One region of the Paenibacillus sp. J5 genome, then DNA from elsewhere that is predicted to be linked to it. Evidence: riboswitches for the same ligand, from Rfam matches in the RefSeq annotation. Region 1 holds a riboswitch; each other region holds the start of a gene.
What was found. A riboswitch is a leader RNA that binds a small molecule or an ion and turns the genes downstream of it on or off. The one in region 1 is predicted to bind cyclic di-AMP.
Positions count from the first base shown of each region.

Region 2: it holds a riboswitch for cyclic di-AMP, as region 1 does, so the genes downstream of both, ACY1JZ_RS19595 (C40 family peptidase) here and ACY1JZ_RS02990 (adenine nucleotide alpha hydrolase family protein) in region 1, are expected to answer to the same signal.
Region 3: it holds a riboswitch for cyclic di-AMP, as region 1 does, so the genes downstream of both, kimA (potassium transporter KimA) here and ACY1JZ_RS02990 (adenine nucleotide alpha hydrolase family protein) in region 1, are expected to answer to the same signal.
Region 4: it holds a riboswitch for cyclic di-AMP, as region 1 does, so the genes downstream of both, ACY1JZ_RS25315 (resuscitation-promoting factor) here and ACY1JZ_RS02990 (adenine nucleotide alpha hydrolase family protein) in region 1, are expected to answer to the same signal.

Region 1 is NZ_JBUEDD010000002.1:55,046-62,599, reverse strand. Features, by position in the region: gene ACY1JZ_RS03015 (Na+/H+ antiporter subunit E) at 1-134, opposite strand, end outside; gene ACY1JZ_RS03010 (Na+/H+ antiporter subunit D) at 141-1,619, opposite strand; gene ACY1JZ_RS03005 (Na(+)/H(+) antiporter subunit C) at 1,612-1,953, opposite strand; gene ACY1JZ_RS03000 (Na+/H+ antiporter subunit A) at 1,955-4,831, opposite strand; gene ACY1JZ_RS02995 (hypothetical protein) at 5,090-5,317, shown strand; cyclic di-AMP (ydaO/yuaA leader) riboswitch at 5,492-5,645, shown strand; gene ACY1JZ_RS02990 (adenine nucleotide alpha hydrolase family protein) at 5,752-6,210, shown strand; gene ACY1JZ_RS02985 (hypothetical protein) at 6,315-7,271, opposite strand; gene ACY1JZ_RS02980 (hypothetical protein) at 7,493-7,554, opposite strand, start outside.
Region 2 is NZ_JBUEDD010000011.1:57,298-64,851, reverse strand. Features, by position in the region: gene ACY1JZ_RS19615 (FAD-dependent oxidoreductase) at 1-459, opposite strand, end outside; gene ACY1JZ_RS19610 (hypothetical protein) at 684-1,844, opposite strand; gene ACY1JZ_RS19605 (RNA polymerase sigma factor) at 1,918-2,484, opposite strand; gene ACY1JZ_RS19600 (cryptochrome/photolyase family protein) at 2,657-4,018, opposite strand; gene ACY1JZ_RS19595 (C40 family peptidase) at 4,179-4,682, opposite strand; cyclic di-AMP (ydaO/yuaA leader) riboswitch at 4,688-4,854, opposite strand; gene ACY1JZ_RS19590 (hypothetical protein) at 4,831-4,983, opposite strand; gene ACY1JZ_RS19585 (hypothetical protein) at 5,237-6,058, opposite strand; gene ACY1JZ_RS19580 (M1 family metallopeptidase) at 6,069-7,554, opposite strand, start outside.
Region 3 is NZ_JBUEDD010000002.1:345,171-352,724, forward strand. Features, by position in the region: gene ACY1JZ_RS04060 (LysR family transcriptional regulator) at 1-243, opposite strand, end outside; gene ACY1JZ_RS04065 (MFS transporter) at 360-1,556, shown strand; cyclic di-AMP (ydaO/yuaA leader) riboswitch at 1,729-1,919, shown strand; gene kimA (potassium transporter KimA) at 1,927-3,744, shown strand; gene ACY1JZ_RS04075 (sugar phosphate isomerase/epimerase family protein) at 4,047-4,925, shown strand; gene ACY1JZ_RS04080 (Gfo/Idh/MocA family protein) at 4,928-6,085, shown strand; gene ACY1JZ_RS04085 (carbohydrate ABC transporter permease) at 6,285-7,235, opposite strand; gene ACY1JZ_RS04090 (carbohydrate ABC transporter permease) at 7,293-7,554, opposite strand, start outside.
Region 4 is NZ_JBUEDD010000019.1:53,293-60,846, forward strand. Features, by position in the region: gene veg (biofilm formation stimulator Veg) at 1-69, opposite strand, end outside; gene yabG (sporulation peptidase YabG) at 370-1,266, opposite strand; gene rsmA (16S rRNA (adenine(1518)-N(6)/adenine(1519)-N(6))-dimethyltransferase RsmA) at 1,326-2,237, opposite strand; gene rnmV (ribonuclease M5) at 2,250-2,822, opposite strand; gene ACY1JZ_RS25315 (resuscitation-promoting factor) at 2,976-4,127, opposite strand; cyclic di-AMP (ydaO/yuaA leader) riboswitch at 4,368-4,531, opposite strand; gene ACY1JZ_RS25320 (TatD family hydrolase) at 4,736-5,509, opposite strand; gene ACY1JZ_RS25325 (HD domain-containing protein) at 5,542-6,837, opposite strand; gene ACY1JZ_RS25330 (AbrB/MazE/SpoVT family DNA-binding domain-containing protein) at 7,280-7,534, shown strand.

The DNA of each region.
Region 1 (7,554 bases):
AAGAAACGGCGGAACGCCAGCAGAATCAACAATCCGAGCAGATAGCCGATGATCCATCCGGCCATACTCCAGTCGTTGTTCAGGAACATCCAGGTGATGGACAATAGGAGATTTAATACAATTTGGAAGGCCATCTGCATCTACCCTTTCATTACGGCTTCAATATAGATTGACGGGTTGCTAAGCACCTCACCCGCCTGCTGCACCAGCCCATACAGCCACTCGCCCCCGATGCCCATACCCAGAAGTATAGCGAACAGCCCCAGCAGCACAGCACTCATCCCGCGGCCAGGCGATGATGGCTCTCCTTCAGCTTCCGGCTTAACGCCCCAGAAGGCCTGGCGATACACATTCATTAACGAGTAGAGCACGAACAAGCTGGAGGCCAGGCCAATCGCGGCAAGCCCATAATGATGAGCCTCCATGCCGCTACGCAGAATGAGCAGCTTACCAGGAAATCCGCTTAGCGGCGGAATGCCCACAAGTGCGAGTGTCGTGCCGAAGAACAGCCAGCCCAGTAACGGATAGCGGTGAATCAGCCCGCCCATGGCGGAGAGCTGATCACTCCCTGCTCTGACAATGAGCAGGCCGCCTAATATAAATAACAAGGCTTTGGCCGCCATATCATGCAGTAGGTAGAGGACGACGCCATCCCATGCTTCTGCAGTAGCGGTGGCAATGCCGAGTGCGATAAATCCGACACCGATGATGACATTATAGTTCATGATTCGCGTCACATCCTGATACGCGACCGCACCGATGCTGCCCAGCACCATCGTTAGCCCCGCCATGACGGCGATCCATAGATGCGTCACTTCAGGCTCATGATAGAATATGAGGCTGAATACCCGGATGATGGCATACAGTCCGACCTTCGTCAGCAAGCCGCCGAATAGGGCGCGAATCGCCGCCGGAGGCGCGCTGTAAGCGCCGGGCAACCAGAAGAACAGGAATAGCCCCGCCTTCAGCGAGAAGACGATCAGCAGCAGCACCGCGATGGTCGTCAGCATCCCCCCTTGACCGACCTCGGCGACACGCTGGGATAGATGCGCCATGTTCAGCGTCCCGACTACACTATACAAGTAGGCCATGGCCGCTACGAATAGTGCGGAGGACAAGATGTTGACGATGACATATTTTAATGTCTCGCGCAATTGCAGCCTGGTGCCGCCAAGCACAAGCAGTGCATAGGAGGCAATCAGCATCACCTCAAAGCATACGAACAGATTGAATAGATCGCCTGTCAAAAAGGAGCCGTTGATGCCCGTTAACAAAAACTGAAACAGCGGATAATAATACATTTCCTCACGTTTGCGCCCGATGCTGTGGAAGGAGAAGATGAGACAGGCTAGGCTTATGAGCGATGTTACAAGCACGAGCAAGGCCGCCAGCATATCAGCAACAAATACAATTCCGAAAGGCGGCGCCCAGCCGCCCATATAGAGCGTCTGAATGCCATGCTTATTCACTTGCCAGATCAGCAGGCACGCCGCACCTAGACCCAGCGCGGCGCCTACAGCGCTAATGATTCGCTGCAGCTTCAGATGCTGACGGCAGAGGATGAGCAGGATCGCGGTCAGCAGCGGCAGCAGCAATGGGAGGACAAGTCCATTATTCATGCTCCTTCTCCCCTTTCAGCTCATCCATCTGATCGGTGCCAAGCGATTGATAGGCGCGATAGGCCAGCACCAGCATAAACGCGGTAACGCCGAAGCTGATCACGATCGAGGTCAGGATCAGTGCCTGCGGCAGCGGATCTGTATAGGCCAGATTGCCCTCCTCCAGGATGGGGGCCGCGCCACGCTTCAGGCGTGACATGGTCATGAGCAGCAGGTGAACCCCATGAGACAAGATTACCGTGCCGATAATGATCCGCAGCAATGTTCTGGATAGCATAAGATAGACCGCTACTGCGAACAGAACGCCAATTACGAGAGCCATGAGCAGTTCCATCTTATTTCTCCCTCCCGATTGATAATATAATGGTCATCGTCACGCCTACGACAGCGAGATAGACGCCCAGATCAAATATTACGGCGGTCGCCAGCTCCGTATCCCCGAGCAGCGGCAAGTAGAAATGGCCAAAGGCATGACTGAGGAACGGAGCGCCCAGCAGGAACGAGCCCGCTCCGGTTAAGACGGCGATGAGCAGCCCCGCCGCCGTCAGGCGCGTAAAATCGATCGGCAGCACCTGCTCGATGACATCCAGTCCGAAGGCAAGTGCCAGCAGCACGATAGCCGCCGAGGTCATCAGGCCCCCGATAAAGCCGCCTCCCGGACTGTTATGCCCCGCGAAGAACAGGTATAGAGAGAAGGCAACAATAATAAAAATGGCTACCTTGGAGACCGTCTTCAAAATCACATCATTGGATCGGTCGGGCAATCGAATATACCGCCCTGCTCCATTCCCGCTCTGTCCCACCGTGCCAGCGGCTCTCTGCTCGTCGAGACGCAGCCGGATCATCGCGTAGATACCGAGCGAGGCAATGCCAAGCACCGTAATCTCCAGCATCGTATCAAAGCCGCGAAAATCGACCAAAATGACATTGACCATATTGCTCCCGCCAGCGAGTCGGTAGCTCTCCGCAATGAAAAATTCCGAGATCGATGCGAAAGGACGCGCATCGCTCGCGCCAATCGCCAGCAAGGTGACGATTAGCCCTACCGCTCCTGCAATAAGCGCATTGGTGAACCTGAAGCTCCTTGTTGGCTTCTCCATGCTGCGCTTGGGCAGGTGATAGAAGCAGAGCAAGAATAAAGCGACCGACACGGTCTCAATGATCATCTGTGTCAAGGCCAGATCGGGAGCGCGGTAGAGCACGAACAACAGTGTAACCAGGTATCCTACCCCGCCCGTTGCCAAGATAGCGGCAACACGACCGCGAAGCAGCGGAATCGCCAGCGCAAGCAGCGCAAGGCCGATCGCAACGGCTGCTTCATAGATTGAGATCGGAGCCAGATCATCCATCTGCCGTGGCAGCCCATAGGTAGCTAGCATGGTGATGCCAAGCGATGCAGCAATGAATAGGAAAATGTAGAGCAAGTACGCCCGCAGCGAGCCGGTCATATAGAGGCCGGTGACCTTGCTTGAAGCGGAATGCAAGCGCTCCAGCCCCTTATCATACCCTCGGTTCAGATCGAGAAGCAGCGTCCACTCCTTATACTCAAGCCGCCTTCTCCGATACAGCCAGACGATTGCCGAGCCTGCCGCAACTACACCAAGTGTCATCCACACCTCTGCGGTCAGGCCATGCCACAGTGACAGTTGCACCTCATATTGCTCGCCTGCCGCCAGCAGGTACGGATGAATCGCAGCCATCGCCGGTGCCACAAGCGACCCGCCCAGCACATTCGGGAACAAGCCTGCCATGAGGGCGAGCAGACCGAGGATGACCGGGGCAGCCAGCATGCCGGCTGGCGCCTCGTGCGGCTGCGTCTCCAGCTTGTCCGGCTTCAGCTTCCCCCCGAAGGTGTTCACGAGCAGGAGCATGCTATAGGTGAAGGTGAACACACTGGCCACCCAGGCGATCACCGGAATGATCAGCCCCCACCCCTTTATATTCCACAGCCCGAGCTGCTGAATCTGCAGCACAGAGGTGAAGAACATCTCCTTGCTTATAAATCCCCCCAGCGGAGGCAAGCCCGCCATAGATGCTGTCCCGAGCAGCGCCACCGTGAAGGTGACCGGCATGATCGTCATTAAGCCGCCTAGCTTGCGTACATCTCGTGTGCCGGTCTCATGATCGATGATACCGACGACCATGAACAGCGCTCCCTTGAACAGCGCATGGTTCAACAGATGTAGCAGGCCCGCTGTCGTGGCCTTGGCGAAGAATAGCGCGGTCGCAGTATCTGCGAAGAAGGCCGAGGCTGATCCGAGGCCAAGCAGGCACATGACAAGTCCGAGCTGGCTGATGGTCGAGAAAGCGAGCATGGCCTTCAAGTCCTTCTGCTTGATCGCCTGATACGAGCCGTGGATGAGCGTGATCATCCCCGTTGTGGTGACGATCCAGAACCAGAGCGCCTCCGCGGCATAGATCGGGCTGAGACGGGCAACCAGATATAGCCCTGCCTTGACCATCGTGGCCGAGTGGAGATAGGCACTAACCGGCGTCGGCGCCTCCATCGCGTCCGGCAGCCAGATATGGAACGGAAATTGGGCAGACTTGGTACATGCGCCGAGCAGCACGAGCACCAGGGAAGGCACAAACAGGGCATCCCCCTGCAGCGAGCCAAGCTGAGCGATGATCTCGCGGACGCTGAACGTGCCAGCCATCACATACAGCAGCACAAACCCGGCGAACATCGCCAGACCGCCAAATACCGTAATCAGCAGCGACTTCTGCGCTCCATAGCGGGATCGGTCGCGGTGATGCCAGAAGCCGATCAGCAGAAAGGAAGCGATACTCGTCAGCTCCCAAAATCCGTAGAGAATCATCAAATTATCAGACAGCACCACACCTAACATCGCACCCATAAATAACAGCAAATACGAATAAAAGGAATGAACATCCTCCTTGTTGCGATCCATATAAAAGATAGAGTACAACGTAACCAGCGCGCCGATTCCGCTGATGAGCAGCGAAAAAAGTAGGGACAGCCCATCAAGATAAACAGCAAACGAAATGTCGATGAAGGGCAGCCATGGTATAGAAGCTGTAGTCGGCGCACTCTGAACCGATGCTATTTGTGAACAAAAATAGACAAATAGCAACAGCGGTATTGGGAATACGAGCCAACCGGCATGAGGAAGTGTCCGCCATTTTCGCGTCAATAAGACACACGCCGAGCCCGCGAGCGGCAGTAGAATAGATAAGTGCAGCAAAGACAAGTCCAATCCTCCTCTTGGATAAGTAATATTATCCATTATTGTTGATTAAAGGTACAAAAATACACAAAAAGAGCCCGCTTGTGGCAGGCTCCTCCATGAATTACGTATTGAATTATGATCGAGTTGTTCAAGCTTGTCCAAATGTACTAAAACCATCCTTATCAGTATAACGAGTCGGGCGCAGCTTGTAAAGAGCAGACAGGTATAGCCCTCGACCAAACGTGGCATCCTTGTAGTAAGCATTAGGAGGGATTCTCTATGCCAGACCACCAACTCATCAGCAGTCTGTTGCTTTTGGTAGGGATTTACGCAGGAGGGGGTCATGCTGAACCCCGTCAGTCGCAAGTTATAGCTGAGGGCTTCTCCAACCCGGGCATCTATAGCGAGCCCCAGCAGTTGGCCGCACAACCCCGGAAGGAGACGGAGCCTGACAGACGACCGTTCGCGCCAAGAGAATATGTGCGAATCATTAAGCCGCCACGCTAACGGTCATCCGATTAGCCCTGATCTCCAATAAGGAAGATAAAACGAGCTTGAGGCAGAAAACATAAATGCAGATCAATTAAGTTCACTTACATCGCCTTTTTCGGGCCAATACTGCTCTTTCAGGAGATTTACTTTTTCACGCAAGTGGCGTAATATAAGTGGCGACACGTCAACGCATATATGACGCTTAATCTTCCTTCAGGGAGAGCGGGGGAACCAACGAAGCTTAGTGCTTCAGGGGTGAATCTATTCGCTTGGTTCAAGAATAGACGGGCACTCTCATGCCCGAATCCGACAGCTAACCTCGTAAGCGGATGAGAGAGATGATCTTCCGGTTGTTTGCGATGCTGCAAGCCGGGAGCAGTTCTCTGCTCTCAGGCTTTTTTGCGTTGCCGGGCGAAGATTACAATTGATTGGCAGGAGATCAAAACGAGATGACAAATGAAAAAATTATGGTGTGTGTGCATTGCCATTCCAACGGGCATCAATTAATTGAACGCGGCCACGAGCTGTCCGAGCTGCTGCAGAGCAAGCCGCTGCATGTGCTGAGTATCGTGGATGCTGCGTATGATGAGCTGCATGCGGACAAACAATATTATTTGGAGCAATGGAAGAACAAATGCGAGGAGCTGGGCGCGGAGCTCACCGTCATTACGAAGCCAAACGCCAAGGCATGTGAGCTGGTTGCCTCTACAGCCAAAAATCTCGGTATTACCCAACTGGTCATCGGGCAACCCGTCCAGTCCCGCTGGCAGATGCTGACCCGAAGCTCATTCGTTCAGGAGCTGCTTCGCTGTGTTGAAGATGTGGATCTGCACATCGTCTCTTCAGAGCGAGTACAGGAGGCGGCTCATTATTCAGGTGCGCTGCGCCAGCATAATGGCATTTCTTAGTGCTCCAACAGGAGATACAAAATTTAGCTTTATTTCATAATGAACAGGAGCAGCCGCTCATCCAGCTTCCGGCTGCTCCTGGACTTTCCTCATGACATTTCCCTTTATACTGGTGACATATATCGTCCAGAGCTGAGCTCAAGCTCGGTGATCTGACCGGCGCGCTGAGACAGGAATTTTACGATCTGGCCTTCGGAACCCCACCATTCAATTCCGATCACCATCCCTTCGGCTGTGCGTGCTGCCAGCAGCACAGAGAACATGTCAGGCGTGACCTCCCCACCGTCGTCTACTCTCCATGTGCTGTTCTCATCATATGTGGCCGGGTAATCCATGAACATTAACTGTCCATTCGTTTCTATGGCCAAGCTAGCCAGCATGCTGTCCTGTTCGCGTTCGAATTGAATCAGATACAAGGATTGGCCTTCATCAATGGTGGCCAGCTTCCATGCCTGCTGCACCTTGCGTGACTTGGCAGCTTCGATCTGCTGCACCTTCTCCTGCTCTGCAGCCTGATCGGTCAATGGCTGTACGTTCAACACAGCAGATTGGGGCAATGCCTTTCCGTCCAGCAGCAGGTACGTAGCATTGGGCACAGCCTCCCCGTCCTCCACTTCAAACAATTCCCCCGCCCGATGCTTGAGATTATTGGCCGTTTGTCGACCATTATCTTGATCATCCCTCTGCTGAGTACCGACGTGCTTGACGGATAGACGCTGTCCTCCCTCACCGATGGCCAGCGTAATCGTGGCCGGGTTGACCGCCTCCATCGTAGGGTCCGGCTCTACGAGCAGCAATCGTCCTGTCTCGTCCGCATAGCCGAATGAAGCTACCTGTTGCAGCTCTTCCTCCGATAGGACGTCATCCTCCTGCTCTAATTCATCTGACGACGCGGTATCGGGCTCCGTTAAACCGCCGCCTTCTGCTGAAGGGGAGGGCGTTCCCTGCTCATTGGCAATTGGTACCGTGCCTCCCCCAGTGTCAATGGATTCGGTCTTTGGCTCGTTTGTGCAGCCTGCAAGGACAAGCGTCAATAGGCATACGAGAAGCCATTTCTTCATCACTACATCTCCTATCGTAATTAAATATATGTACCAACTTGGCAGTATCATAATTGACTGCCCTTAAGTTCTATTCATGTAGACGAACGGGGAGGGTGCGAGGTTTCCGCCAAGCATAAACTTGTTGACAGGACAAACAGCGCACACGAGCATCAAAGAAATATGCTTCCTTGATTTGATGCCGTCTGCGCTTGATTCGCTGCTCCTATAGCTGGCTGTTGTTAGAACAACTTGCTTACCTGTTGCTTCACATCGATCAAAATCTGCTTCAATGCCTCTTCTC
Region 2 (7,554 bases), on a different contig from region 1:
CACCAGCTCACCGGCGATGCTCAGGGTGGTATACGCTCGATATTCCTTCTCCATCTTGCGGGCCGACTGTTCTGTCGTTGCATACAGATAGGCATCCTGCTCGCTGTAATCGCACTCGATCCGGTGCTTCCCGATCATATCACGTATATGCCCCATCGCTTCAGCATTCGCTTCATAGTAGAGTCTAGCCGTCGTCTGTCCAAAGTGCTGGATGAATTCATCGTAAATGAGGTGATGCTGGGCGGTTATTTTGGCTGTCGTATGTCCTGTCGTGCCATTCAACAACCGGTCGGCTTCGATTAAGGCGACCTTCAACCCTTCCTGAACGAGCAGGTAAGCCGTTGTGATTCCAGTGATGCCCCCGCCGACGATGACGACATCCGCCTTCTCATCCTTCCGCAGCGCTTCGAATGCGGGCAGACTCTCCGTCTCCCGCCAGTACGGCTCCAACAATGACATGCAGATCCCTCCATTAATCGTTTCATTCTTACTATAATTTACAATTAACGGAGTATTAAACAGATTGGACAATAAATAATGTGGCACGGCGGCATCATCCTGGAGCTTCACCGATGCAGCTTGAAGCGTCATCAGCGGCCAACATGAAAAAACAGACGGAGCCGGATGGTTTCCGGCACCAGTCTGTTCTTCGGTTATTTCGGGAGGCGGCATCCTCGCGCAGCTTATGGGGAAGCGGACAGTAGCTGGCCCGCTTCGTTCTTCCAGCGCTCAACATAGCTGCCGGTGGCCCACTGCATCATGATGATCGATTCGTTATCCTTGAGCTTCAGGGTAAGCGCCGGCTTATCGGCAAGCGCCCAGCCATTGAGATAGAAGGCGACCGCATCGTTGGTTACGACAGCCACGGTCTCACCTGCGGGGGAGGAATAAGCATCGGTAGCCTTGGGCACACGTTCCCAGATTTCCTCCCACGGGGCGCTCAGCCGGTCGAAGGATGCGACCTTCTCTGGCGGAGCGGCAGATAGCTCCCGCAGTTGCATTTCATTCGTTCCCTCGACTAGCGCTTGTGCTGTCCAGCGTCCCGGCTTCCGCACCAGCGTCCACTGGCGGGGGCTGAGACCTATGATCCGGTCCGCGGAGAAGAAGTCGGTCAGCGGAATATTCAGCTCGGAGGCTGCGGCGAAGGCCAGCGTGCGGTTTACTGCGAGCTGTTCGATATTTTTGATCCAGACGTAGGAGCGCGCGCCAGCTCCTCCAGATCGGCTCTCCACCTGCTGTTCTACAGCCACATACCGGTTGCCCGCAAATGAGAGTCTCTCCATCGTGAGCGTGTCCAGTTGAGCGATATTGGAGGTCAGCTTGCTCTTGACATCGCCTGGACTCTGCTCCAGGCGCTTCGACTCTGAGGACTGCTTACCTGCCGGGGCAGCGGATAGAATCTGAACCTCCTTGCCGCCATGCGACTTCTTCTCGGTGTCAATCTCCCAGAAGCCCATCTTGTACGGCATCAATATTCCCTCACTGCTGGAGATTTCCTTCAGCTCCCCGTTGTCAGGCGCAACGAGTACGGTGCGGTACTCGCTATACGGGTAATGATCGCTATCTCCAGTGTGGTCAGACCGCAGGCCGATCAGCAGCGCTGACTTGAAGACCGGCTGCTGGTCAGGCACGCTGCCATCAGGGGTGACTCGCGCAGCGTTCCCCAGCTTCGGCTGCTCCGCCAGGGGGGAGCCCGGTTGGCCAGACCCAGCGTCAGGCAGCCCATTCGTCAGCACCAGGAGCAACACGAGCGCCACAGCGGCCACTCCGCCCAGAAGCGGTGCGCGCAGCCAGGTGCGCGAGCGCCGCGGCTGCTGCTCCTCCAGTTCGCTGACGCGTCGCAATATGGTTTCCTGTAGAGCTTTATCAAAACCACGATGCTTCAAAGGAGGGGCTTCAAGCGGTTTAAGCTTATCTTTATCGCTCGGATGCATGATGGTGTCGCTCCTTTATTTGGGATAGTTTCGTGCGTGCATGATGTAATCTGGACTTGACCGTGCCCTCGCTGACCTGAAGCACCTCGGCAATCTCCTTGAGAGACAGTTGGTTGTGCGCATACAGGATCATGGCCTCGCGGTTTTTGGGCGGAAGCTGCAGCACCATATCCCACATCTCGCTGGTGGCCTCGGTCTGCAGCGCTTCCTGCTCGGCGGACAATCCGGTCTTCGAATCGCTTGCGAAGTAATCCACGAGCGTAATTCTGCGGAAGTAGGCAGAGCGCTTATAGTCCAGCACCGTATTGCGGGTAATCGTAAGCAGCCATGTTTTGATGGAGGCCTCGCTGCGGAAGGTGAAGAGGTTTTTGAATACCTTGATAAATACCTCCTGTGTAATATCGTCGGCAACCTCCCATTTGCGGGTCATGCTGTAGGCGTAGTTCCAGACATCCTTGCCGTAGGCGGTCATCAGCTCGTTAAGAATCTCGGTCTTGTCTTCACTATCGTTCAGCGCTTTTAAGTAATCAAATTGGGTATCGGAACTCAACACGGCCACCTCTATCTATAGACGATGTATTCGTCTTCTCGGTTCAATTATGAAGAATGAAATGGAGCGTACCTCTGGCAATGCCGCTTGCCCCTGTACTGATTATAGGCTAACAGGCAGCAAATTCAAAATAAGGAAGGAGGCGTTCCATCCATCTTCGAGAGGCGCCAAGCTACTGAAGCATGAAGCGGTATACCTCCATGGCGCGCGCCCGAGATGCCTTCAAGTCAACGATTGCATCGGGCCTGGGAAGATGAATCTCACGGTCAGACAAGTGGCCAAGCTCGGGCAGCCAGCGGCGGATGTAGTGGCCATGCGGGTCATGGGCGGCAGATTGAGAGCTTGGGTTCATAATGCGGAAGTAGGGAGCCGCATCGTAGCCAAGGGAGGAGCTCCACAGCCAGCCCCCGCGGTTGAGGATATGGTCGTAATCCGACAACTGCAAGCGGAAATACTGTTCCCCAAGTGTAAAGGGACAGAGCAGGTTCTTCGTCAGAAACATCGCCGTCACCATGCGGAGACGATTAGGCATCTCGCCCGTCTGATTTAGCTGCGCCATAGCGGCATCGATGATCGGGATGCCTGTCCTGCCTTGCGACCAGGCAGCAAAGTGCGTCTCCTGCAGTGCGGAGAAGTCATACTGCTGCTCTATTGTGAAAAATCGCTCATTATGAATCGCCTGATACAGATAAAAATCACGCCATGCCAATTGGCGAATCCACGCTTCTCCGCCAGGCTGCAGAGACGCTGCCTCATAGGCCTCGCGGACGGAGAGAGCCCCGCTGTTCACATAGCGGGAGATGCCGCTAGTGCCTGGCTCGGCGAAGGCATCCCGGCTCTGGTCATAGCGATGCAGCCGCTCGTGGATGAAGCTCTGCAGAGCCTGTGCTCCGCTGCATACTGTCCGGCCGCCTGCCATGACGCGCTGCCTGGCTGCAGAGCAGGCAGCCTGAATGGGAGCGGGCAAGCCGAAGGCCTCCAGCACACTGGCCTCCAGCTCAGCAACCGTATGCAACTGCTTCACCGTGATGCGCGCTCGCCCCGGATAATGCTGCTGCATGAAGCTGCTCCACTTGCGGTAAAAGGGAGTGAACACCTTGTATGGCTCGCTGCGTCCCGCATAGTCCTGCAACTGAGACAGTGGCGCAAGCGGCAGGTCATCCAGAAAAACAGCGGGAATCGAACGGATGGTTGCCGCCTGCGTCAGGGCGGCATCCCGTTGCCTGGCGTAGGGTGTATAGTCAGCATGTGCGACGAGGCCTTGAACAGGGTAAGCATCCATTACGGCAGCGGCGACTGCGCTTGGCTGTCCCCAGAGTAGGTGCAGTGTCTGTCCCGCCTGGGCATAGGCATGCTCCAGCAGGACGGCGTGCTCCAGAAACTGCTGCCCACTATGTGCCACCAGCCGCTCGGCGGTGAGCAATTGCGGGTCGAGGATGAGCAGATGAATGCCGGGAAGTCCGCGGCGATGAAGAGCGTCGAAGGCGCGCAGATCGTAGGTTCGCAGATCCTTGCGGTGGATAAATACATACATGAGCGTTGCTCCTCCTGGTTAAGATGGTGCCTGATGGCTGCAGGCGCGGTGAGAGCGGGCAGCCGCGATATAGCTAACCGCCTATAGGGTGCGTTCGCACACAAAAAGAAAACCGCAAAGCCTGAGGCTGCTGCGGTTTCAATATAAACAATGCAAAGAATTAGTCCGTATCTCCGCTGGTGTCAAGCACTTCATCCGAAGGCTCGTCAGCATATTTTTCAAACGTATCAGTGTCCATCACGCGGCGCGCGGTCACGTAACGCTTGACATAGTAGGATTCGCTCAGCTTGCTGATGGTTACACCTTTGCTGGACGAGGAGTGGGCGAACTTGCCGTCTCCTACATAAATTCCTACATGGGAAATGCCTTTTCCGCTTGTGTTGAAGAATACGAGGTCGCCAGCTCTCAGATCATCCTTGTCCACTTTCTTCCCGATCTGAGCTTGGGAGGACGAGGAACGTGGCAGATCAAGCTTGAACTGTTTGAACACATACGAAGTAAAGCCGGAGCAGTCGAACCCTTTGGTTGTCGTGCCGCCGTACTTGTAAGGTGTACCGATCAGTTCGTCAATCGCATCATCCATCTTGGAGTTTGCAAATGCGGAGCCTGCCGAGAAGGACATAAGGACGAGCAGAGCTAGCAGGGACAGAACGGCTTTCTTCAAAACAAAAAAACTCCTTCCGATGCCTGCGAGGTTAGCTGTGGGGTTCGGTCGAAGGCTCCCTATGATACCCTCAGGCCAGCGCTCTATCTTCTCTTGCTGGTCGGGATCAATTCACCCAGAGTGGTTCCCCCGCTCCCTGACCGGTTCATCAGGGATTCGGCAATGTGTTAGTCGGCGGGGCGGGCTGCAAGGCAACATTGCGCTGCGGCTCGCCCACGCCAGGCGTGCAGAGGTACAGATGACTGATGTGAATGAAGAACGGACCATCTGCACTTATGTACTCGCTATGTATTCGCTTCAATCGCCACTTTTCCTGCTTTGTTCACACAATGTTCACATTTTTCCTGCAACTTATTGCGGCTATTTGACGTATTATGCCGCCAGCAATCAGTGATTTGGCATCATCGTGGTTGATTCGCCCGCCGCGCGAAATTTGTCGAATCGCGCTGCTCTGTCACCCTCCGGGAGAATGCAAAAAAGTTGGATGAAAAACGATCGTTTTTCATCCAACTTATTCATTTGCGATCGGTTAGACATCCGTCCTTCTTAACGTGTTACTCGCTGTGCTGACGGCTCTGCCACGCCTGATATTGGGAAGCCATCGTCCACACCTTGAGCAGCGACCGAATCAGATAGAAGGCCTGGTGAAGGATTAAGGCGAGCAGGCCCGCCCAGATCATCGATACAGCGGAGGCAACCAGCGACAGCAGCAGGCTTACTCCCAGCAGAGCAAGCGAGATAGCTGCCAGTGGCAGCAGCGACTGCAGGGCGGAGGTTATCGATGCGCTCCAGCCTCTGCGGGCGACGATGCCGAACTGCGCGGCGCGGAACAGCAGATGGAGCAACCCGCCCCACAAGAGCCAGCCGCATAGATAGGGCAGAGCGTTCAGCAGCAGTTGTTCGCCAGAGCCGCTCGTATGCAGCAGTCGGGAGGCGACCGGCAGCAGCCACCATACCGGGGCAAGCAGCAACGCCATCTCCGCGGCATAGAGCGCCATCATGGGCTTCCAGACTCGGCGGATGCCCCGAAGAAAGTGCGTGCCCCGGTCATCGCATGTATGGTGCAGCGAGTAGGCGAGCCCGGCCTGAATGAATGGTGTGAGCAGCATACGCGCGGCCAGCAGCCCGACCAGCATCCATAGATAGGGCTCGATGATCTCGGTCTTGGTTAGTTGGAACTGCGCCTCCAGCAGAAACAGACGGACGGAGCTGTTGTCCGACATCGAGTCCGGGTACCGCTTGAGCAGGGGGATGACTACAGATTGTACAGCGCGGTAGAGGAAGAAGCCCCACAGCAACTGATACAGGAACAGCATAATAATGACAGGGAAATGCTTCAGCGACAGTCTCCAGCCTTGCAGCAAATGCTGTTTCATCTCTCTCACCTCACCAGCTCAAGGAGCCTAGCAGCCCCTCGATCACTTTGACGATGCCCAGATTCCAGCGGGTGCTCGAAGACTCCAGCACCTCGGACTTCAGGAAATTATTGATACGCTTATTGTCCAAGACCATCGTGTGCTGCGGGTCAACGACAGCGAAGGCGAGCGGCGCGGTATGCAGCAGCTTGAATTGAATGTGGCTACTTGCGCCATCCCAGGCCTTCGAGAGCGCCGTCCCGTCCTTGAACTGGAATAGAATAGGGATTTCTCCGTAATCGCCGCCGTTTTTGCGAATGACGACGATGGATTCATACATGTCAGTGCGCTGCTGCTCGGCAGGCCGTACCTCGATCGATTCCACCGAGAAATCTGCGGTCAGGCTGCCATAGACGTATTGGCGGAAATAATCATCCCATTTCTTGCGTGTAACCTGTTCAAGGGTTTTCTGAAAGTCGGCTGTAGACGGGTGCTTGAATTTGTATTTTTGAAAATAGGTTCGCATTATTTTGCGCATCGTCTTCTCGCCAACCTGCTTCTCTATATCGACCAGCACCAGCTTGGCTCGCATGTATACATTTTCCGCATAATGCTCATGATCGCGGTAGGACCATGAGAGCAGCTTGAGCGGGGCCGGATGGGTCAGGTAGCTGGCCTCGACCAAATGCTGTGGGGCAACGCCATATTCACTCTCCATGACCTTATCCTCGGAGTAGGAGGTCAAGCCTTCATCCAGCCATGCCTCTTCGAATTCATTGGTGGCCACCATCCCATACCAGTACTGATGGCCGATCTCATGAACAATCACCCGCTCCAGCTCATAGCCGGGGTTGTCGGTGTCGGCCTCAAAGGCGGTGACGAGCGTCGGATACTCCATACCGCCAGCGCCGTTGCCTCCCTTGGGGGGGACGACGATCGACAGGGTGGAGTACGGGTATTCGCCATACCACTGGGCATACTTGGCCAGCGCCGACTTGGCGGCATGCAGGTAGCGGTCCTTGAGATTCTCGTGCAGCGGGTCGAGATAGAGCTTGATTCGGACGCCAGGTACGCCCGGAGCAGAATACGGCTCCTCGGCATAGATGAAGTCCGGCGAGGCCGCCCAGGCAAAGTCATGCACATCATCTGCATAGAATTGGTAGGTTTTGGTCTTCCCGTCATCGGTCGCCGGCTGACTGGGAAATCCGGTGGCGGCCACGGTATAACCGGAAGGCACACTAATCTTGACGTTATAGATGCCAAAATCGCTATAAAACTCCGAATTGCCGTGATACTGATGAATATTCCAACCCTCTTGAGCGCGTCCGCGCGTACCGGCTGTCTCGAATTTGGCTAGCTTGGGGAACCATTGACCAGCCATAATGAAGTCGCCCGCATAGCCCATACGGGCAAAGACCTGCGGGAGCTTCACCTGAAAGCCAAGGCTCAGCGTAATGGAGGCGCCTGGAGGCACTGGCTCCGGCAGCCGCAGCTTCGCCAGGGTACGATCCTGCTCA
Region 3 (7,554 bases), 290 kb from region 1:
CAGCTTGCCTGCCTCTGTCAGGGCAATCCTTTTGCCTAGCCGATCAAACAGCGGGATGTTCAGCTCATCCTCCAATGCTCGTATCTGCTGGCTTAGCGTCGGCTGGGAGATGCCGATCTTGTCCGCGGCCTTCGTGAAGTGCATCTCCTCGCATACAGCCATAAAGTAACGGAGCTGGCGAATTTCCAAGCTCATCCCCTCCGAATCATTGATTGTATCTATGATAATAATAGAAATAATCATATTGATCAATCATATTCTTCCCTATACACTTGAAGATGCTACAGTATCCATCGCACAGCCAGTGTTGTGCGGATAAACGGATGCGATGCAATACATCATATGGAGATGAGACAGCCATGCGTTTTCTATTTTTGCTAACCGCCTTATTCCTTGCTTCACTGAATCTTCGTCCGGCCATTTCATCTGTCTCGCCGCTGCTCGAAACGATCCGCGAGTCGCTTGGCATGAGTGGAGCACTCGCCAGCCTGCTGACCTCGCTTCCTGTACTGTGCATGGGCTTTTTCGCCCCTGCAGCCGTAAAGCTCAGCTCCCGCTTCGGCTTGGAGCGGACGGTAGCCTGCTGCCTGCTGCTCATCGGCGGCGCTACCGCGGCGAGATTCGTCGCCTCCACGGGCTGGATGCTGCTGCTAACCGCTCTTGTCGCCGGGATCGGCATCGCGATTACAGGACCGCTGCTATCCGGCTTCGTCAAGCGCCATTTTGACAATCCCACCGCTATCGTCGGTGTCTATTCAATGTCACTGGTCATCGGAGCGGGACTCGGCGCCGCGCTGGCTGTGCCGCTGCAATCCGCCCTCAATGATTCCTGGCAGGCATCCGCTGCCTCCTGGTCGGTGCTCGCCTTCGCCGCTCTTCTATTCTGGTGGCGGCCGATCAAGCCGAAGCAGCGGGTAGCTGGCTCGGATGAGCCCGCTGTGCAGACGACGCCGCAAGCCAAGCGTGCCGGACTGCCGCTGCGCAGCAAGCGCGCCTGGCTGCTGACGGGCTTCTTCGGGCTGATGGCTGTCATCTTCTATTCGATGACGGCATGGCTCGCACCGATCGTGGAGGAGATGGGCGCCAGCAGGCAGACAGCCGGCTCGGTGCTGACGCTATTCACCGTGGTGCAGATTCCGATGAGCCTGCTCATGCCACTCCTCATCAGCCGCTATCAGCGCCGTGGCGTATGGCTCGTTGCCTGCTCGCTCCTGGAGCTGATCGGTCTGCTGCTTCTGCTGCTGCACGCATCGCCATGGCTGATTGCCATCGTGCTGGGGCTAGGTGCTGGAGGACTGTTCCCGATCGCTCTGATGCTGCCGATCGATGAGGCGGCCGATGCGGAGGAAGCAAGCTCACTGTCTGCCATGACCCAATCTGGCGGCTACATGATTGCCTCACTCGGGCCGCTGTTTGTCGGCGTGATGCACGACAGATTCGGAGGCTATACGTCTGCCATCTATGGTCTGGCAATCCTGGTCATCGTGATGATTGTGATTCAGCTTCGAATTGGCAGCAAGCAGCCAGAGAAGCATCGCAGCACACAACAAGCATAGCAGCAGCAAGCGCAAAAGCTGGCGAGATTGCAACCAAATGCAAGCGCGCCAGCGGCGCTCCCCCGTTGTAACCGATTTCTTCGCATTAAATTCGCTTTTTCAGCCGTTTTCACCCCTTCCCGAACCTTTACAGTTATTGCTCACAAGGCGTATCATTCATCTCGTAACATATATTGCAAGAACGCTGAGTCCTGCAATCATGCAGGAGCGGGGGAACCGAACAGGCAAGCGATGCGAGCGCGATTGAGGAAACGCTCTGCATTCATGCCTATGGGGTGAATCGTCAGGCGCAAGCCGTGGCGTAGGGCTGCCTCCTCAGGCCCGAATCCGTCAGCTAACCCCGTAAGCGTCAAGAGAGGAAGAAATACCGATGGTTACTCAATTGAAACGGCTGTTTATCGGACGACCGATGAAAAGCAGCGCCCTGGCCAATGAAAAGCTCGGCAAGCTGAAGGCGCTGGCCGTCCTCTCGTCCGATGCCCTGTCTTCGGTCGCTTACGGCACGGAGCAGATTCTGCTCGTGCTGCTGCTGGCTGGAACTGCCGCACTCTGGTACTCGCTGCCGATCGCTGTCGCAGTGCTTGGGCTGCTGCTGATTCTCATCCTGTCTTACCGCCAGACGATCGCCGCTTATCCGACTGGAGGCGGTGCGTATATCGTTGCCAAAGACAATCTGGGCACGGCAACTGGCCTGCTCGCGGGCGGCTCGCTGCTCGTCGATTACATCTTGACTGTCGCCGTGAGCTCGTCAGCGGGGACCGATGCGATCGTCTCCGCCTTTCCCGCGCTGCATGATGACCGAGTGGGGATCGCGCTGATCATGATCGGATTTCTTACCATCATGAATCTGCGCGGTGTAACAGAATCTGCCAGCGTGCTGGCTATCCCTGTCTACCTGTTCGTCATCGCCATCTTCGCCCTCCTTGTGACCGGAGCGATTCGTTTTCTAAGTGGGGATATGCACTCAGCATCATCTGGAGCTGGAGCTGCGCTGCATGGCGTCACACTCTTCCTGCTGCTGAAGGCGTTCAGCTCGGGCTGCTCGGCTCTGACCGGCGTCGAAGCGATGTCCAATGCGGTGCCGCATTTTCGCGAGCCTGCGCCCCGCAACGCATCGACCACTCTCGTTATGATGGGCGTGCTGCTGGGTGCGATGTTTATGGGGATCACGCTGCTCGCCTACGGCTACGGCATTGTCCCCAATGCCAAATCTACGGTCGTCTCGCAGATCGCAGAGGCGGTGCTTGGGCGCAATATCTTCTATTATATGATTCAGGGCGTGACGGCCCTTATCTTGTTTATGGCTGCCAATACCGCCTATTCTGCCTTCCCGCTCCTGGCCTACATGCTGGCCAAGGATAAATATATGCCGCGGGCATTCACAGTGCGCGGCGACCGACTCGGGTTCTCGAACGGCATCGTGTTCCTGGGCGTCCTGTCCGCCGCACTCATCCTCGCGTTTGGAGGAGAGACAGAGGGCTTGATCCCGCTCTATGCCGTCGGCGTATTCATTCCATTCACCCTGTCACAGCTCGGGATGATCGTAAGATGGCTTCGCCTGAAGCCGGCTGGCTGGGTACCCAAGCTGATCATGAATACGATCGGGATGCTGACGACCTTGTTCATTACGCTCATCTTCATCTTCACCAAGTGGAGCCAGGTTTGGGTCGTGTTTGTGTTCTTGCCGCTTGTCATCCTGTTGTTCTATCGTATTCACCAGCACTACAGCAACATAGCCGAGGAGCTACGCATCGAGCCTGAGAAGGAGAAGCCGTATATAGCCAAGGGAACGATCATTGTTCCTGTTGCCGGCATTACGCGGGTTGTCATGCATTCGCTCAGCTATGCCCGTTCGTTAAGCGATCAGGTGGTCGCCGTCTATGTCGGCTTTAGTGATGAGGAGCTTGAGGCGATGGAACGCAAATGGGAGCAATGGAATCCCGGCGTCAGACTCGTCGTTATCCGCTCCAGCTACCGGAGCGTCATTCGCCCGCTGCTCAAGTTTATTCACACGGTGGAAGCCAAATCGCCGGAGCATGGCCCCGTGACTGTGCTGATTCCACAATTCATTACGCGCAGTTGGTGGCATGCCATGCTCCATAATCAGACCAGCCTGCTCCTGCGGGCGCAACTGTTCCGGCAGCAGGATATTGTGGTCACGACGGTGCCCTATCATTTGAAGCGGTAGCGGCGCGGCCACGTTCATTGCTGATCCTCCATGCTTCGGGCGCAGCCTGGCTTAGCTTTCCGGCTCATGGAACGCTACCCAGGCTTGCCCTGCACAGGGAGAAGAATGCGCCTCTCCTTCCTAATTACACTGAAGCTTAGAATTCATTCCCTATTTTGAGAACGTATTCAATTAGTGCAAATGATGTTGTGTTTTTACATAGACATCCTTGTCGCTCAATTTTATGATGGAAGAGTCCGCAGTGATTCCCGAGGTTCAACGGCAATGGAACCCAACATGAATATGAGGAGAAGAGGGATGCTATGAGTCGATTTATATTATCCGCTTTCGCAGATGAGATCGATACCGATCTGAACACTCAGATGGATGTATTGGAACAGCACGGCATCAAGCATATTGAAATGCGCGGGGTGGGCGGCAGGCTGATTGTAGACTACACATTAGACGAAGCCAGAGAAATTAAGCGCGCTCTGGATGCAAGAGGCTTCAGGCTATCCGCCTTAGGCTCCCCTACAGGCAAGATTGGCATCACGGACGAATTCGGGCCTCATCTTGAACAGTTCAAGCATACTGTAGAGCTCGCAAGGCTGCTGGAGTGCCGTTATATCCGTATGTTCAGCTTTTATATTCCCAAGGGAGAGGCCCCGGAAGACTATCGTGATGAGGTGATCGCTCGCTGGAGCCAATTCGTCCAGGCGGCAGCGGGCAGTGGATTGGTGCTGCTGCATGAGAATGAGCATGGCATCTACGGCGACACCCCCGAACGCTGTCTTGATCTTGTGCAATCACTGCAGAGCGATCAGGTGCAGCTCATCTTCGACTTCGCCAACTTCGTCCAATGCGGCGTCGTCAATTACCCTGACGCGTATGAGCTGCTGGAGAAGCATATTGCCTATATCCATGTTAAGGACGCCCTGCGCACGAACGGCTCCGTCGTGCCAGCCGGGGACGGCGACGGCCATGTCAGAGAAATATTGCAGCGACTATCCGCAAGCGGTTACGATGGCTTCCTGTCCCTGGAGCCGCATCTGTGGTCCTATTCGGATTTCTCCAGATTGGAAGCGGATTCTCCAGGGTACGCGCTGCCAGAGGGATCTGCCAAGCGGTTCGCTGTGGCTGTACACGCGATCAAGAAGCTGCTAAGCGAAATACAGGATGAGCATCACCGGGAGGAGGCTTGAATATGAACCATGTACGAATCGGTATCATCGGCATCGGCAGCATGGGCTCCGCTCATGCCAGAGAGCTCATGGCGGGCAAGGTGGCTCATGCCGAGCTGACCGCTGTATGCGATGTGCGTCCTGAGAGACTGGAATGGGCGCAGCAGCATCTGGGGGAGCACATCGCGCGATTCGATCAGCCTGGGGAGCTGCTCCGCTCGGGGACTGTGGATGCCGTATTAATCGCCACGCCGCATTATGATCACCCGACGCTGGCAATCGAAGCTCTCCAGCAAGGTCTTCATACGTTGATTGAGAAGCCGGCAGGCGTCTACACCAAGGCAGTAGCCGAGATGAATGCGGTCGCTCTGAAGAGTGGCAAAGTATTCGCCATTATGTACAATCAGCGCACCAATCCGCTGTACCGCAAGCTCAAGGACTTGATTGACTCAGGAGAGCTTGGCGAGTTGAAGCGTTCGATCTGGATTATTACGAATTGGTACCGGCCACAGAGCTATTATGATTCCGGTAGCTGGCGCGCCACCTGGGCTGGAGAAGGCGGCGGCGTGCTGCTCAACCAGGATCCGCATCAGCTCGATCTGTGGCAATGGATGTGCGGGATGCCCAAGCGGGTGCGGGCCTTCATGTCTTTTGGCAAATATCGCAATATTGAGGTGGAGGACGACGTTACAGCGTATGTGGAATATGACAATGGCGCCACCGGACTGTTCGTCACGACAACAGGCGAAGCGCCAGGCACGAACCGGCTGGAGGTCACCGGGGATCGCGGCAAAATTGTCATCGAGGACAACAAGCTCACCTTCTGGAGACTCCGTGTGCCCGAGAGCCAATTCAACCGGGAATTCAAAGGCGGATTCGGCAGCCCGGAATGCTGGAAATGCGACATCCCCGCCTATGGAGATAACTCACAGCATCTGGGGATTATGAGAAACTGGGTAGAGGCGATTCGGAATGGAACGGAACTCATCGCTCCCGGTATCGAGGGAATTCACGGCTTGACTCTCTCCAATGCAATGCACCTCTCCGCCTGGACAGATGACTGGGCAGAGCTGCCGCTGGATGAGGAGCTGTTCTACACGAAGCTCCAGGACAGGATCGCGGCCTCTACCTTCCATAAGGACGCAGCGAACATTGCGCTTGATGTGACGGGAACCCATTAAGATTACATGGGTGACGGATACTTCTTCTATCGAAGAGAGGCGGTGCAGGGTGGTCAACACCCTGGCACCGCCTCTTGTTCATGTCGATCCAGCCATCGACGGTCCTAACCATCCCCCCATCACAATCACCGCAAGTATCAGGTAGTTCTCCCCTGCGATGAGTACACTATGGAGACCGCAGCAATCCAGCTTGCTGCTGTTACCCTACGATTCCCGTCCGCTCCACGCTCTCTACAAAATGACGCTGAACGAACAGATAAATGATAATTAGCGGCAGAATAGCCAGCAGAATCCCTGTATCCTGTACCATGCTCAGGTAGAACGGATCCTCCGCCGAGCCGCCATTTTGCAGCCGCTGCAAATTATAGGGCAAGGACGAGAGCTGTGTAGCCATTACCTTGCTTGAGGTCAGATAAGTCGTCGTATAGAAGCTGTCATTCCATTGCCAGACGAATGAGAACAGACTGACCGTCAGGATGGATGGCAGCGAGTTCGGCAGCATGATGCGGGTGAAGGTCTTGGTCACATTAGCCCCGTCCACATACGCCGCCTCCTCCACTTCCTTCGGGATGCCCCGGAAGAACTGCCGGAAGATGAAGATGAACAAGCCTGCCTTGAACGACATCGCCGTGGCCGAGGTTAAGATGAACGGCCAATACGTATTGAGCAAATTCACCGGTTTGCCGGTAATCAGCGGAATGATGCCGAACAGGGTGAAATCCTTCAGATTGAGATACATCGGGATCAGTATCGTCGTCGGCGGTACCAGAATCGTCAGGATGACGCATCCGAACAGCAGATTGCTCCCCTTGAACTTCAGCCTCGCAAATCCATACCCTGCCAGCGCGCAGGCGATCACCGTCAGTATAGTGGTCGTTCCCGACAAAGAAAATGTATTTAGCAGCGTCTTCCAATAATCCATGAACTTAATCGCATTGCTGAAATTCGCCCAGGAAAAATTCTCCGGAATCCAGACCACAACTGGCGAATACAGATCGGATCTGTCCTTGATGGCTACCGATATTTTCTTCAAGATCGGAAAGATAATGACAAAGGACAGCCCGGTAATGAGCACAAAGCGAACCATGGACCACAGCCATCCCTTCCAATTGTTCAGCGATAGCAGATGGGTTTTCACAAATGTCAACATATGCCTCCCCCTCCCCCTTCCCCAAGCCCGCTTGGGCCACAGCGTATCCCTGCGTTGTCAGTCATAGTAGAACACCCGCTTCGATATAATATAGCTGCTGACTGCCAAGATTAACGCTACTGCCAGGAAGTAGATCCATGCCATCGCAGAGCTTAATCCGAAGTTAAAGCTTGAGAAGCCTGTCGTTCGTATGAGAGTCGTCGTCGAATTGCTGGCGAACGAATCAATGACCGTATAGATGACATTGACCAAAATAAGCGGGCTGACCATCGGGAACGTAATCTTCCAGAACGCCTCATAGCCGGTAGCTCCTTCGATC
Region 4 (7,554 bases), on a different contig from region 1:
AAGGCTGATCTTTGACCCGACATGGACTTCCAAACTGCGTTTGATTTCCAACAGCGCGTTTTTTGCCATTGTGTACAACCACCTCTTTCCTTATTCATTATACCCAAAAAGAGGGGGCTTGTCAAACGAAGGAAATATTATAGCAGTATTCTAAAGTTTTTGTCAATGAACTTTTTTTATTTTTTCTTGCGATACCAATGAAAATGAAGCAGACGCCAACCCAGAACAAGATTCCATCGGCGCGCTTGAACACGCATAGCAAAAAGCTCTCCCGAAACGAGCTCCTCGTCCCAGGAAAGCTAACTCTTCTGCTGCTTGGGCTACAGACAACCCAGCTCAGCCGGCAGCAGGTCGAATGCAGCCCTCTTACTATGCCTGCATGCTTGAATAAGGCATTGCCGCCGGCTGCGATTGCGCCTTGGGACGGGGCAGTCCCAACCGGTATCGACCACGTGTCTCAATGCCGCCTACGCCATCCATGCCGCTGATGGTTCCGCTAATCACTTCCGGCAGATTGATCGTATCCTTGAACGGCGTATAGCTCGCCTTGATCGCCACATAGACCGGATCGAGTGCATGGATCAGGATACGGCCAGGCGAGCTGGCAAAGTTCGCTCCCGCATGCAGCAATGCCTCGTAATGGGATTGACAGGCACCTGCAATCACGATGAGTCCATCCATGCTTTTCTCATAATCCCGGGCAACCTGCACGGCATTAACAAAATTTTGGGAGTTTTTGTAGCCGCCCAGGCTGTAATATCCGCTCTGCGGGTTGCGATGCTTCAATACGCCGTCATGACCGGTAATGACGATAATGTCCGGCTTCACCTGCGGCAGCAGACGATGAACCATCTCCGCCATACGCGATTCATGCACATAGATGCCATGCGCAGGCACGCGCATCGTCGAATAGAGCTGCATGCTCTTCTTCATATAATTGGCATCGCCATCGAGATGCAGCACCACACCTGGCACCTCAAAATAGGAGGGCTGTCCCGGCTGGCTCTGACGGTCAATCCAGCTCATCTGCTGATGAAGCTGCTGCTGCTGTATCCGGTCTGTTGTCTGGGCTTCCTTAATGCGAACCTGCTTGGATGCATCCGTCAGTTCAGGGTGGGTTACAATCGACAAATCCTTCATCGGGGCGTCCGCCAGCAGACGGTAATCCGCCCCCCTCAATATCGCGGACGCATTACGAACAGCTTCGATACGGAACAACACATCGCCGCCGTAGGAATGGCGCACGACCAGATCGCCTGGCTTCATGAATAGATCACCTCTTCGTCTATCCTATGGGCAAATAGCCGGATTGGTGATCTTAAATATTAATTGATCTGTGCAACAAGACCGCTCTCCAGCAGCGCCTCGCTGATGCGCGCGAACTCCTCCAGACTCAACGTCTCGCCGCGGCGTCCAGGGTCCACTCCGCAGCCGTTGAGTAATTGCTGGAGCGCCTCGCGATGCTCCTTGCCCACGAGCGCGCCCAGATTATTGCTGAGCGTCTTGCGACGCTGCGCAAAGCTCCCCTGCACGACGCGGAAGAAGAACGCTTCGTCACTGACCTGTACGGGCGGCGCGCTGCGCAGCGACAGCTTGATGACAGCCGAGTCTACGTTGGGCTGCGGGATGAATACCGTATGCGGCACCGTACAGACAAGCTCCGGCTCGCAATAATATTGCACCGCCACGCTGAGACTCCCATAGGTCTTGCCTCCTGGCCGTGCGGCCATCCGCTCGGCCACCTCCTTCTGAATCATCACCACGATATGCTCAAGCGGCAGCCGCTCCTCAAGCAGCTTCATCAGGATCGGCGTCGTCACATAATACGGGAGGTTGGCGACTACGCTGACCCCCGTCGTATCTGCATAGCGCCGCTCCATCAGCGCCCGCAGATCCAGCTTCAGCACATCGCCATGGACGACCTCCACATGAGATTGGCCCTCCAGCACCTCCGAGAGAATCGGAATCAGACGGTTATCAATCTCGACCGCTGTCACTACCTTGGCCGCATCGGCCAGCTTCTGGGTCAACGCGCCGATGCCAGGCCCGATCTCCAGCGCCCCCTTGGTCTTGTCCAATTCAGCAGCCGCCACGATTTTATCGAGAATATTTTGATCGATCAAGAAGTTTTGCCCCAGACTCTTCTTGAACGAGAATCCGTGCCTTGCAATAATCTCCTTCGTCCGCTTCGGTGTAGCCACCTGAAGCGCAGCATCCTGTCCCACCTGCTTGCTCATCCCTGTCTCCCCTTAATCCTGTTCTGATTGCCCCAGCGTCTCCTCCATCTGTGCCAGCGCAGCGCCAAATTCCTCTGCCGAGATGCGGAACATGGTGCATCGCTTGAAGAACTGCTTGCCGTTGGCATATCCGATGCCAAGCAGATTGCCCATCAGCAGCCTTCTGCGCGCCGCATCCGGGTGAACGAGCAGACCGGCGTCCACCAGATCACTCCACTCGATCTGCGGCGTGGACGGCTGCATCTGCTCCGTATATTCTGTCCGAACATTGCTGAGCGCACGCACGATTGCCTCAGGCGAGGCGTTCTCCACGCCAATATCCCCTTTGTACAGCGCCTCCTCCTGCGCGAGAAAGGCGTGCTTGCAGCCTGGTACCCGGGCCGCTACGATCTTGCGGATACGCTCTCCGGCATGGTCGGGATCGGTGAAGATAATGATCCCCCGCCGCTCCATAGCCAGCTCGATTCGACGCAGCACAGCCTCCCCGATCGCAGAGCCGCCCGTTTCGATCGTATCGGCTTCGACCGCTCGTTTTATCGCAATCGTATCATCCTTGCCCTCTACAACGATAACTTCCTTAATCATTTGAACCTTCCCTCTGTCCGTCTAAGCTTTAATTATCAATCAAAAAAAGAAGAGGCATCGCCTCTTCTTATCATGACATATTTGCATCGAAATTACGATATGATTAGAGCACAGTCAATAAAAAGTCTTGCAGAGCTTGAGGCACCGCCGGTATTAACTCGATTTGGGCTTGTTAGGGCCAATCACATACACGGTATGCCCTTTTTTGCGACCGAACTTCTTCACATGGGACTCACTATCGAAGTAAACATCGATCTTGTTGCCCTTAATAGCTCCTCCGGTATCCTCTGCCCGGCGGAAGCCCACCCCTTCGATGTATACCCACCAGCCCATGGGAATGACATCAGGATCGACAGCAATCGTCTGTCCCTCCTGCACCGTCGCTCCCGAGGCTGTAATGCCATACAGCGGGTGGCTCTCATCCTTGCCCGTCGAAGCTACACCCGCCGAATAAGCGGTCAGTGTTACACTCTTGAGCACCTTCTTCGCCTTGAAGGTAACGCCTGACTTGGTTACGGTCTGCGCTGCGCCAGTACCTGCGTCCGCGGAAGCAACCATAACCTCCGGCTTCTTCTTCGTGCCGATGGCGATGATCTGATCAACGCTCTTCGACTCGATGGTCTTCGTAACCAGCTTCTCTGATACGAGCTGACCATCCTCATAGACCTTCTCGTATTGTTCCACGAGCAGACCTTCCTTGCCGGCCTGTACGACCTTCTCCTTGCCTTCCTCGAGCGTCGGATCATTCTTCTTCACCACTTCGAACGGCACCGACTGCTCTGTCTTGGCAACCTGTTTATCTACACGAACGATCGATACGGTCTCATTAGCCTCTAGCTCTTCTGTCAAGGCAGGCATGATCTTATCGTCGTCTGAAAGCGAAATATTCAAATCCTCGATCGCCGCTTTCACGGTTCTTTCTGTGGTGTAGAATGTCTTCGTTGTACCGTCTGCCCTAACCGTCACCGGTATAGCCTGGTCAATTACAATCCGGGCCCCGTCCTTGATGTCCGCATCAAGCGGCATCGAGATTTTGTCGTGTTCCCCGACTGTAATAGCTTGTTCATCCAACAGGCGCTGCAGGACCCACTGTTTCGTCGAAACAACGGTTTCTTGTCCATTGACTACGAGCGATACGCTCTTGTAAGCCGTACCGTACAGCAACACCAGTAACATGAAAGTCATAGCGATTGAGATAATAGCACTTAGAACAATCAAACGCAAATTTTCATGCTTCCATCGCAATGCGAAAGACATGCTGGATGATCGTTTATCATGGGTATCCTTGAGTTGGAACATGCCCACTTCCTCGGTCCTCCTTCATAGCCCCGCCGTCAACTGTTACGCATGATCTCAAATGACGCGACTATTGTAGATTAGCGTGCAAGCACGCATTCCTAGTAGCTCGCCGATTCCCCACCTCCATGATTAACCCTATGTCGCCCTCTGAATAGATATTCAAAAATAAAAAGAAGCCCGCGACAGAGGATCTGTTTCGTGGCTTCCAGGCAAGTTGTATTCACCATGGATTGTGGGCACGAGGTTGATCTCTCTCTTACATGCTGACGAGGTTAGCTGACGGGTTCGGGCAAGAGAGTCGCCCTATCGGTTCGAACCGGATGCGAAGGTTTCCGGACACGTACCAAATTCACCCCTGAACAACAATGGTTCCCCCGCTTCCTTTGCACGATTTCGGACACGCCGTAAGACCGAACAAAGGAATTAAGCAAAATTGGAAATCCAATACATATTCAAGCTCTGAGAAAAATCATACCCTCTTTCGTGGCCCATTGTAAAGATCATTAAAAATGCGATTTAAACGAATTTTCAGGAAAAACTCGCAATATTAATGCAAATTCACCGAACAAATTGAGTTTTATCACCCCATAGGTCTTTATTTCTCAGATTCTTTTCTATTTTTGAGGTAGACGAAAACAAAGCTCTGCATTTCGGGTCGTAATTTTAGCAATCTCTTCCAAAGTTATCCCTTTAATTTCTGCTGCGGCCTCCGCCACCATACGTACATAAGCCGATTCATTGCGCTTGCCGCGGTACGGATGAGGGGCGAGATAAGGAGCGTCTGTCTCAATCAATATACGATCGATTGGAACCCTTTCCATGACCTCTTTGGGTACCCTTGCATTCTTGAATGTCACCGGTCCGCCGAAGGAAATATAGAAGTTCATATCCAGACATAATTTGGCTGTTTCCCAGCTTCCAGAGAAGCAGTGCATGACCCCTCCGACCTCATCCGCGCGCTCCTCCTTCAGGATGCGCACAATGTCTTCATGGGCATCGCGATTATGAATAACGATTGGTTTATTTACCTCCTTTGCCAATCTTATCTGCTCTCTAAATACACGATGCTGCACGTCCTTTGGGGACGTATCCCAGTGATAATCCAATCCAATTTCACCAATTGCTACTACTTTCGGATGACTCGATAGCTCTCGAATCCAGTCCAAATCCTGGGGCTGCATATCAATACTGTCAACTGGATGCCATCCGACAATCGCATAGATCGAATCATGGGCTTCTGCTAGAGATATTGTCGAAGGGATGGTCTCCCGGTTAAATCCAACATTTAATATTCGCTCCACTCCGGCTTCTTTGGCTCGTTGCAGGACGAGCTCACGATCATTGTCGAAACGGGCGGAATCCAGATGCGCATGTGTATCAATCAACAAAGTTAAAACCCCTTTTCTTCTATAAATACAAGCTATACACCGAACAACTCGCGAATGGAGGGACGGAGCTTGTTCGCATGGGCACGTAGCAGATCGTCCGGGTAATATAGGTGATATTTTCCAAGATGAAGCCCTGTAATAGACCGAATAATGTCAGACTTCCCCGATATTTCAGACAATTGATGATTCATACCCAAGAGCAGGATAGGCGGCTTCTCCTCCCCCTCTGCCTTGCCAGGCTGGTACACATCGTAGGGCAGATCGAACGGGAAGTCAATCTCCAGATGATACTCCGGCCGCAATCCGGCAGCGGCAAAATCACAGCGAATCTCATGCCACAATGCTTCATCCTCTTGATCCATGGTTATATATTTATACAATCGCCGATGAAGGAAACGAAGGCATAGATCGGACAGCAGATGATCTGCCTCCTCCGTCCACTGTATGAATGCCGTCTGCGCCATCGCCTCGTCCAACAGGAAATAATCCTGTAGTGACAGCTCGTCCATGAGCAGCCGCTGCATGGGACGCGGCAGATAGGTGAAGCGATAGCCTTCGTGGTACAGCTCCTTCGCCCGCCTGAATATTTGACGCAATATAATCTCAGAGCTGCGAGTGACCGGATGGAAGTACACCTGCCAGTACATCTGGTACCGGGACATCAAATAATCTTCAACAGCATGCATGCCGCTTTCCTTCACGACGATCTTCCCTTGATGAGGCCGCAGCACACGCAAGATGCGCTCCAGATCGAACGTGCCGTAGTTGACCCCGGTAAAATAAGCATCCCGCAGCAAATAATCCATTCGATCCGCATCCATCTGGCTGGATACGAGACTGATGACGATTGGCTTGTCATAGGTCTTGCGGATGACAGCGGCCACCCGCTCGGGGAGATCCTCCGACACACGCCGCAGCACGCGATTGACCTCCGTATCCTCCAGCAGGAATCGACATGTCCAGCCCTCATGGTGCAGATCGAAGACCTGCTCAATGGAATGGGAGAAAGGGCCATGTCCCAGATCATGGAGCAGTGCTGCACAGAGGGATACGTACTTTTCCTCGCGCGGCCAATCGGCATACCCGTTGCGTTCAAATTGTGAAATGATCTTGCGGGTAATCTCATATACACCCAGCGAATGGGAGAAACGGCTGTGCTCCGCGCCATGAAATGTAAGGTAGGAGGTGCCGAGCTGTCGGATGCGCCGCAGCCGCTGGAACTCCTTCGTGTTGATCAAATCCCAGATCAGCTCGTCCTGCACGTAGATATATTTGTGTACGGGATCTTTGAATACTTTCTCTTCGGGTAGCTGATGCTCCTGTGTCATTCTTGTCACCTCTCTAGTCGCGCAAGCATAGGCCTGGCATATTAAACCATCTGTCTGTATCATGTTGGATTTTCAGTCAAAATGCAAGCTTAAGCCTTATTTCTCAAGCTTCCACTATTTCCCTATATTCGTAGCTGTAAAAAATTTGTACAATACAAGATGTCACATGTCGACAATTACAGTAGATACTCGGCTTTATTTCGACAATGTATAATGCATTATGTCGAATAGTGTCGAGCTTTCATTTCCATCTGTTATCGCTAATTCTGCCCATATATTTCGTGAATTTCGTTATATTTATAGTAACATTAGTAGATTTTAACACATTTTCGGGATAAAATTTGGGTTGACTATTATGGGAAAGGTTGGTATTATAGATAACAGAAAACGTAGTTTTTTGTCGAATAATGACGAAACCGTTTGGAAGGGGAAACGATAGATCATGATGAAATCAACGGGTATTGTCCGTAAGGTAGACGAACTGGGCCGGGTAGTTATTCCAATCGAGCTTCGCCGTACATTGGGGATAGGTGAGAAGGACGCACTGGAGATTTATGTAGACGGCGAGCGCATCATGCTGAAAAAGTATGAGCCTGCATGTATCTTCTGTGGCAATGCAGAGAATGTTACCTACTTCAAAGGAAAAATAGTTTGTCATGAATGTTTAGCAGAATTGCCTACACCTGTGACAAATTAAAAAAAATAAGTTATAATAAA